2 regions of the Collinsella sp. SGI.178 genome follow, and region 1 is predicted to be linked to the other one. Evidence: predicted binding sites of a transcription regulator. Region 1 holds the regulator's gene; the other holds the start of a gene.
The links. Region 1 encodes NrdR, which represses ribonucleotide reductase genes. Its sites were predicted from a motif close to AAACACNATATATNGTGTTT; they were not measured.

Region 1 (4,209 bases):
TCGAAGCCATGAAACTCGAAAACGTCACGGTTCTTGACTATGTCGATGACATGGCAGCGCTCATGCACGGCTGCGATCTGGCAATTCTCAAATCGGGCGGACTCACTGTTACCGAATGCCTGTGTGCACACCTGCCGATGATTCTGTTGGGCAAGTCCTATGGCCAGGAAAAGGCCAACACCACCATGCTCACCGACTTGGGCGCCAGCATGCATGTCACCACCGCACGCGAGCTCATCGTGACGCTGCGCCATCTCCACGATCATCCCGAGTCGCTCAAGGCACTGCTCATCAATGGCGAAGTGCTACGCCGTCCACACGCGGCCGAGGACATCGCCATCGCAACCATGGAGCTTGCAGGCAAGCCCCAAAAGCGCAAACGAGCCTTCTGCCGCTTCTACTGGGGCGGAAAACCCGCGCATATCCGCTAGGGTCTTAATGTCCGCTTACCCGCGGGAGGCCCCTATATATCATCCCGTGCTCAAACATTCTCGCTGGGCGCTCGTATCCCTCCCGCCCGCTTCTCACACATATCATTCCATGCTCAAACATTCTCGCTTCGCTTCGCTCGCTGCGAAACTGCGCGTGGAACGATATGTGTGAGAAGCGGGCGAGCGGCTACTCGCTAGAAAACAAATTGAAATCCAAGTAGTAAGCCGGTATGACAAAGGAGAAATACCTTTATCGCACCGGCTCGCTAGTTGAATATGGCTATCGACTTCTAGCGAAGAAGCACGGTAGTTGCAAGCATCTAAACGTAGCTCACCCGTGGGTGGCCCCTATATATCGTTCCACGCGCAGTTTCGCAGCGCAGCGAGAATGTTTGAGCATGGAATGATATATAGGGGCCGCCCACGGGTGAGCGGACATTACAAAACGCCGCTAGAACCGAAACCGCCGGCTCCTCGGTCGGTTTCGTCTAGTTCGTCTACCTCCACGAGATTGACCGTGGGAACTTCTTGGATGACGAGTTGAGCGATTCGGTCACCCTTGTTGATCTGGATTTCATTGGATGGATCCAGGTTGATAAGGATGACTTTAAGCTCACCTCGATAGTGGGCGTCTATAAGACCGGGCGTGTTGACTATAGAAAGACCCTGCTTAATAGCCAGGCCACTGCGAGGCTGAACGAAGCCAGCGTATCCATCGGGCAGCGCGATCGCAAGGCCGGTAGAGACCAAGCGCCGCTCGAAGGGCTTAAGGGTACAGTTCTCATTGGCACGGAGGTCCAAACCGGCATCTGTGGGATGGGCGTATTTGGGAAGCTCGATCGTAGGGTCGAGACGCTTAATGTTGACTGTAATGTTGGACATATAATCACCTTAGCTTGTCGAGCTCTTGCAAAAACTCATCGATGTCTTTGAAATCGCGATAGACCGAGGCAAAGCGAATGTAGGCCACCTTGTCGATCTTGGCCAGGCGCTTAAGCACCATGTCGCCCAGGTCGTGGGACGTAACAGCCGTCAGCGTACGGGAACGCAGCTCCACCTCGATGTCATCGATGAGCTCATTGAGCTTTTTCGTGTCGATGTCGCGCTTAATCGTAGCGCGCATTAGGCCGACCAGCAGCTTATTGCGATCGAACCGCTGCTTTGACCCATCAGATTTGATGACCTCGATGGGGTCTTCGCATCGCTCGAATGTTGTGAAGCGATAGTTGCACGAACAACATTCACGGCGGCGTTTAATGGTGTTATTAGATTCCTGCATACGGGAATCGACAACACGGGTATGTGCATTGCCGCATCTGGGACAGCGCATGGTACCTCCTCCAAAACGATAACAAGGGTACCATGTGCCGGAGTTTAAATCTTACGAACGCGCAGGAACTTTAAGAACGTCACCCGCATCGAGTGACCCATGCTCCAGATGATTGACACTGCGAATTATGTCAGAAGTCTCCTGTGTAGTAAGACCGTCAACGGAATGCTCCTGAGCAAGCGACCACAAGGAATCTCCGGACTGAACACGGACGGTCTCATAGGTAACGTTAGATGCCGACTCGGCATATGCGGCGTGACGAGCGCTGAAGATCGAGGTAGCAAGTACAAAGAAGAGCGTGAGCGCAACGGCCAGGGCGACAATCGTCGAGGCCTTCAGAGCAACGGGGGCCGAAGTCGTGGCGACGCACTGGCTTCGGACGGACTTGCCAGGCAGTGTTTGAAAACCAGATCGGCCGCCTTTGACAACCGTGAAAGCCGGCGCCGCAGGCGTCTCGAGCTTAAGGGCGAGGTTTCCCTGGACCATATCCGTTGCATTCATCATGTTCTCCTCTCGCGTTTTTGACGAGAACTGTTTTATCAAGCCGCGAGGACAAAAAAGTCTAGCGCGGGAACGAGTGTTCGGTTATTATTATCTTCGAACAGTTGTTCCTGTCAAGCAAACATAGAACATTTGTTTGGGTTAGGTAGAGAGGAATCCCTGATGGCTCGCAAAATTACCAAGCGACAGCAGCAGATTTACGACTTCATCAAGGAGTATCAGCAGGAAAAGGGTTATCCGCCCAGCGTGCGTGAGATGGCTTCGGCTGTGGGTCTTTCCTCCCCTAGCACCGTACATGCACATCTCTCCGCACTGGAAGCACGCGGCCTGCTCAAACGTGACGCCACCAAGCCTCGTGCCCTAGAGCTCTTTGACGAGGACGGAGCCTCCGTCTCCATCTCAAAGTCCGATGAGCCCACGGCACCCCGCGGAACCGTATCGCTACCCCTCGTGGGCCGTGTCGCCGCGGGGATCCCCATCCTTGCCGAGCAGAATATCGAGGACACCTTTACCATCCCGACCGAGATCGCAACGGACCAGGGGTCTTTTATCCTCGAGGTCCACGGCAATTCGATGATTAACGTCGGTATCCTTAACGGCGACTATATCATCGTTCGCGAACAGAAGAGTGCCATGAATGGCGAGATCGTTGTGGCCATGATCGATGGCTCCGCAACGGTCAAAACGTTCTACAAGGAGCAGGGACGAGTTCGCTTGCAGCCCGAAAACGACACCATGGAGCCCATCTATGCGACAAATCCGACGATCCTGGGCAAGGTTGTTGGATTGATGCGCCGGTTCTCGTAATGCAAAACCGCATCACGGTCTTTGATACCATTCGCGGATTTACCATGCTGTCGATGGCAGGATTTCATGCTTGCTACGATCTTGCCTATCTTTATGGTTGGGATATGCCCTGGTTTACTCAGACCATCTTCCAAGACATCTGGCGTGCCAGCATCAGTTGGGTATTTTTGTTTATTGCCGGCTGGATGTGCACCCTCTCGCGCAACAACATCAAGCGTGCCGTCAAATATGCCGCTGCCGCTTTTGTTGTATGGGTCGCGACGACGCTCGTCTCAGTCGATGACTCGGTGAACTTCGGCATCATGTTCTGCATGGCGGCCTGCACCGCCATTGTCGCGCTCGCGCGTCCGGTGATCGTTAAAGTGCCGTCGGTATGGGGTATAGCAATTTGCCTCACACTTTTTACCCTTACCTGGAGCATTCCTAAAACGGTTTATCCTATCCCCTATTTAGCTTGGCTGGGTTTCCCAAGTCCAGACTTTGTCTCTGGTGATTACTATCCAGTCATACCATTCTTATTTATGTACCTTGCAGGCTTCTTTGCCGCCCACACGACTCAGGAAGCAAACTATGAGGCGCCGGGATGGGCCTATGCGAATCCCATCCCGGCGCTCGCAAGTCTCGGGCGCCATGCGCTGCCGTTCTACCTGCTGCATCAACCGGTTATCTTGGGTGTACTGGAGCTGATTTACTCTGTTCGATAACGCTCGAGACGCGGTGCGATACGGGCTGGAAGCTTTGCCACAATACGAACGCCGTCCTCGAGGTATTCCTCGTGCAGAAGGGTTCCCTGTTCGTGCACGAGCGTGATTAACGCACCCTCTCGATACGGGATATCGGCCGAGAGCAACACGTCCGTAGCGGCCGCCTCACGAGCGATACGGTCGACTAAGTCATCAAGGCCCTCACCCGTCTGAGCCGAGAACAATACCGCCTCGGGATAGCGCCGGCGAAAGCTCAAGCGGTCGACGCTATCGAGCAGATCGATTTTATTGAACACGGTAAGCGTCAGGCGCTCACCGGCACCAATCTCGTCAAGGACACGATCAACCGCCTCAAGCTGACGCTCGTAATCCTCATCGGAAGCATCCACAACTTTAAGAACCAAATCGGCGCCGAGCACCTCGGAAAGCGTAGATT
Region 2 (4,209 bases), on a different contig from region 1:
CAGGCGGCCGAAGCCGGTGCGGATCCGCGAAGCGGATACGCGGATGCCCCGTTGTCCGCTCCAAGTACAACAGCCCGACTACCACGGTAGCCGGGCTTTTTCGTACCCATTGCAGAGGCTCGAACCCGAGAGGGAGCGAGCGTCTTGGGGCGTGGCCGTGGCGTTGTTTGCCGCGAATATCAGCTTTGGGCGTATCATCGTGGGCATTACCCAGCAGATGGACTATCTTGAGCGGCTGGGCATCGAGGCCATCTGGCTGAGCCCGTTTTACCCATCGCCTCTTGTCGATGGTGGCTATGATGTGGCGGACTACTGCGATGTCGACCCACGTCTCGGCTCGCTTGACGACTTCGATGACATGGTCGCTGCGGCTCACGCACGCGGCATCAAGGTCATCGTCGACATCGTGCCCAATCATTCATCCAACCAGCACCCCTGGTTCAAAGCCGCTCTTGCCGCCGGCCCCGGATCGCCCGAGCGCGCCCGTTATATCTTCCGCGATGGTCGCGGCGAACATGGCGAGCTGCCTCCCACCAATTGGAATGCCAACTTTGGCGGCCCCGCCTGGACGCGTGCTGCGGACGGTCAGTGGTAGCTGCATATGTTTACGCCCGAGCGGCCGGACTTTGTCTGGTCATGCCCCGAGGTTCATGCGTTCTTTTGCGACGTCCTGACGTTTTGGAGCGATCGAGGCGTTGATGGCTTTCGCATTGATGTGGCGCACGGTCTCGCCAAGGACCTCGACCGCGATGACCTCGACCGGTGGCATCTCGCCGAGGGCGATGACATGGTTGACGACGGCACCCATCCGCTGTGGGACCGCAACGAGGTCCACGAGATCTATCGCGCGTGGCGACGCGCTATGCCCTGCTGCAAATCAAGGCGACGCGCTACCGCCAGATTGCGCTCGACTGGCTCTTACGCGACGGGTCGTCTTATGACGAGGACCGTGAACTCGGCGAGCGCCGCGCGCGGGCGGCCCTTTTGCTTGAGCTGGCGCTTCCGGGCTCGGCATACGTGTATCAGGGTGAGGAGTTCGGCCTTTTTGAGGTGGCTGATGTCTTCGTGAGGTTCGCGAGGGCGTCGCAAAACTTTTCAAAAAAAGTTCTTGCATAGGATGCGGGCATCACGTAAGATTAATCCCCGTAAGCGGACATGGCTCAGTTGGTAGAGCACAACCTTGCCAAGGTTGGGGTCGCGGGTTCGAGCCCCGTTGTCCGCTCCATTTGGGCGTTTAGCTCAGGGGGAGAGCGCTTCCCTGACACGGAAGAGGTCACAAGTTCAAATCTTGTAACGCCCACCAAATGTTCGCAGTCCAGAGGCTTTGCTTCTGGACTGTTTTGTTATAAACACACATAATATGCCGTCAAATTATCGACCTCGGTCGCTTTTTCACGTTGCATTTGCTGCCCAGCATAATTTGTCGTTATTGGCCTCTTGGTCTCGTGGGAGATGATTATTTTGATCATAACCGTGCACGTCGCCCGCGTTTCCATGGTTGACCTCCGCGCAATCTTTTATGGTGATCGGTTTTGGCGAGATTGCCTTCCAGGGAGGATTCGGAACGATTGAAGGCCGTACGTTCTTCGCGCGCTGGGCGGGCCTTGTCACAAAGGGGTGGGCTTTTGTGGTTATCGCCGGCGTGCTGCTCGATCCCTTTACAGCGGCTCTCGGCCGCATGATAGCTCGCGAAGAGAACTAATAGCTCCTCGCCTATCGAATGCCGGCGGACGGGGTGTCGGGGCTGTAGTCTTCCGAGCGTTTGCAGCCCTGTCACTCCGTCCGCCGGCATTCGACCGCAACATGTTGGTCAAGCATAATCTTTTGGATTCTTTTCGCGTGAGCGGCTTGGTTTTGGTAGGATTTGTCGGCGGCTTGACTAGGGGGTTTTATAATTGCCTTGCAGGTAGCCGCGTTGGTAACGTTTTACCGACTTGCCAAGAAACCCTCATAATTAATGTGTCTGTAAAATGACCAATTGCTTTGACCTGCTGAAACACTATATGTTGTGTTTGACCTAAAAAAAGAATACAGGATATAGAGGCGTCTTTGTCGTATGATAGATGGCGGACAGAGAACGAAGACCTTGTTCGTCCCATTTGGACACGCCTTTGAGCCGCTTGATCGGCCGCGAGGATTGTCCGCATGAGGACCTATGGTTTATCGAGAACACAGATTGCGCGACGGCGCCGCAAGACAGGGACAAGCCCTGCCAGGCATCGTTTGGCTCTGAAGCGCAATGGGATTACGACGCGAAAGAGGCAAGAGGATGAAGATCATCAAGCGCAGCGGCACCGAGGTTGCCTTTGACATCGATAAGATCGTCAATGCGATTCGCGCCGCCAACTTGGAGGTCGAGGAGGGCTCTCGTCTTACCGACCGCCAGGTGATCTACGCGGCGCAAAACGTCGCCGAGGCATGTGAGAAGGCCGGCCATACCGTATCGGTCGAGGAGATCCAGGATCTGGTCGAGGACGAGATCATGCGTCTCGACTGCTACGAGGTCGCTCGCCGCTACATCATCTATCGTTATGTTCAGAGCCTGAAGCGCCAAAAGAACACGACCGACGACAAGATCCTGTCGCTGATCGAGTGCAATAACGAAGAGGTTAAGCAGGAGAACTCCAATAAGAATCCGACCGTCAATTCCGTTCAGCGCGACTATATGGCCGGCGAGATTTCCAAGGACCTGACCCAACGCGTGCTGCTGCCCCAGGAGATCGTGGATGCCCATAATGAGGGCCTGATCCATTTCCACGATTCGGATTACTTTGCCCAGCACATGCACAACTGCGATCTGGTGAACCTGGAGGACATGCTCCAGAACGGCACCGTTATCTCGGGCACGCTGATCGAGAAGCCGCACAGCTTCTCGACCGCCTGCAACATCGCGACGCAGATTATCGCCCAGGTTGCTTCCTCCCAGTACGGCGGTCAGTCTATTTCGCTGACCCATCTCGCCCCGTTCGTTGAGGTGAGCCGTCAAAAGATTCGCGGCGAGGTCGCTCGCGAGCTTGAGGAGCTCGGTGTTTCGGCATCTGCCGAGAAGGTTCGCGAGGTCGTTGAGGAACGCCTGCGCGATGAGATTCGTCGCGGCGTCCAGACGATTCAGTATCAGGTCGTGACCCTTATGACCACGAATGGCCAGGCGCCGTTCGTGACGGTCTTTATGTATCTCAATGAGGCCCGTACGCCCCAGGAGAAGCACGACCTTGCCATGATTGTGGAGGAGACGCTTCGTCAACGCTATGAGGGCGTTAAGAACGAAGCCGGCGTGTGGATCACCCCGGCGTTTCCCAAGCTCATCTACGTGCTCGAGGACGATAACATCCGCGAGGATTCGCCGTACTTCTATCTGACCAAGCTCGCCGCCAAGTGCACCGCCAAGCGCATGGTGCCCGACTACATCTCCGAGAAGAAGATGCGCGAGCTCAAGCTGTCTAAGGGCGAGACCGCCGGCAACGGCGATTGCTATACCTGCATGGGTTGCCGCAGTTTCCTGACGCCCGACCGTTCGGGCAACGGCTTTAACAATGTCGCCAACGCTCTGAACTATGACCCGACCAAGCCTAAGTACTATGGTCGCTTTAACCAGGGTGTTGTGACCATCAACCTGCCCGATGTTGCGCTGAGCTCGCATCAGGACATGGACAAGTTCTGGAAGATCTTCGATGAGCGCCTTGAGCTGTGCCACCGCGCCCTGCTGTGCCGTCATGAGCGCCTGATGGGCACGCTTTCGGATGCTGCGCCGATTCTTTGGCAGTACGGTGCCTTGGCGCGCCTTAAGAAGGGCGAGACGATCGACAAGCTGCTCGTGGGCGGCTATTCCACCATTAGCCTGGGTTACGCCGGTCTGTATGAGTGCGTCAAGTACATGACGGGCCACAGCCACACCGAGAAGGAGGGCACGCCGTTTGCCATGGCCGTCATGCAGCACATGAACGACAAGTGCGCCGAGTGGAAGGCCGAAAGCGATATCGACTTCTCGCTGTACGGCACCCCGCTTGAGTCGACGACCTACAAGTTCGCCAAGTGCCTGCAGCGCCGTTTCGGCATTATCCCGGGCGTGACGGACAAGGGCTACATTACTAACAGCTATCACGTCCACGTGTCCGAGGAGATCGATGCCTTCGACAAGCTTAAGTTTGAGGGCATGTTCCAGCAGCTTTCGCCGGGCGGTGCTATCTCCTACGTTGAGGTTCCCAACAT

Region 2: a site for NrdR is predicted at 1,995-2,014, ahead of nrdD (anaerobic ribonucleoside-triphosphate reductase). Genes of this name have one in related genera too.

The regions. Positions count from the first base shown of each region.
Region 1 is NZ_JBNPLM010000002.1:79,255-83,463, reverse strand. It holds gene ACQRAQ_RS01150 (MGDG synthase family glycosyltransferase) at 1-431, shown strand, start outside; gene dut (dUTP diphosphatase) at 870-1,313, opposite strand; gene nrdR (transcriptional regulator NrdR) at 1,318-1,761, opposite strand; gene ACQRAQ_RS01135 (LysM peptidoglycan-binding domain-containing protein) at 1,813-2,262, opposite strand; gene lexA (transcriptional repressor LexA) at 2,425-3,069, shown strand; gene ACQRAQ_RS01125 (heparan-alpha-glucosaminide N-acetyltransferase) at 3,069-3,773, shown strand; gene hflX (GTPase HflX) at 3,758-4,209, opposite strand, start outside.
Region 2 is NZ_JBNPLM010000006.1:10,626-14,834, forward strand. It holds partial or broken gene ACQRAQ_RS02995 (alpha-amylase family glycosyl hydrolase) at 218-748, shown strand; gene ACQRAQ_RS03000 (hypothetical protein) at 850-1,116, shown strand; tRNA gene ACQRAQ_RS03005 (tRNA-Gly) at 1,150-1,225, shown strand; tRNA gene ACQRAQ_RS03010 (tRNA-Val) at 1,229-1,303, shown strand; gene ACQRAQ_RS03015 (hypothetical protein) at 1,520-1,702, shown strand; gene nrdD (anaerobic ribonucleoside-triphosphate reductase) at 2,270-4,209, shown strand, end outside.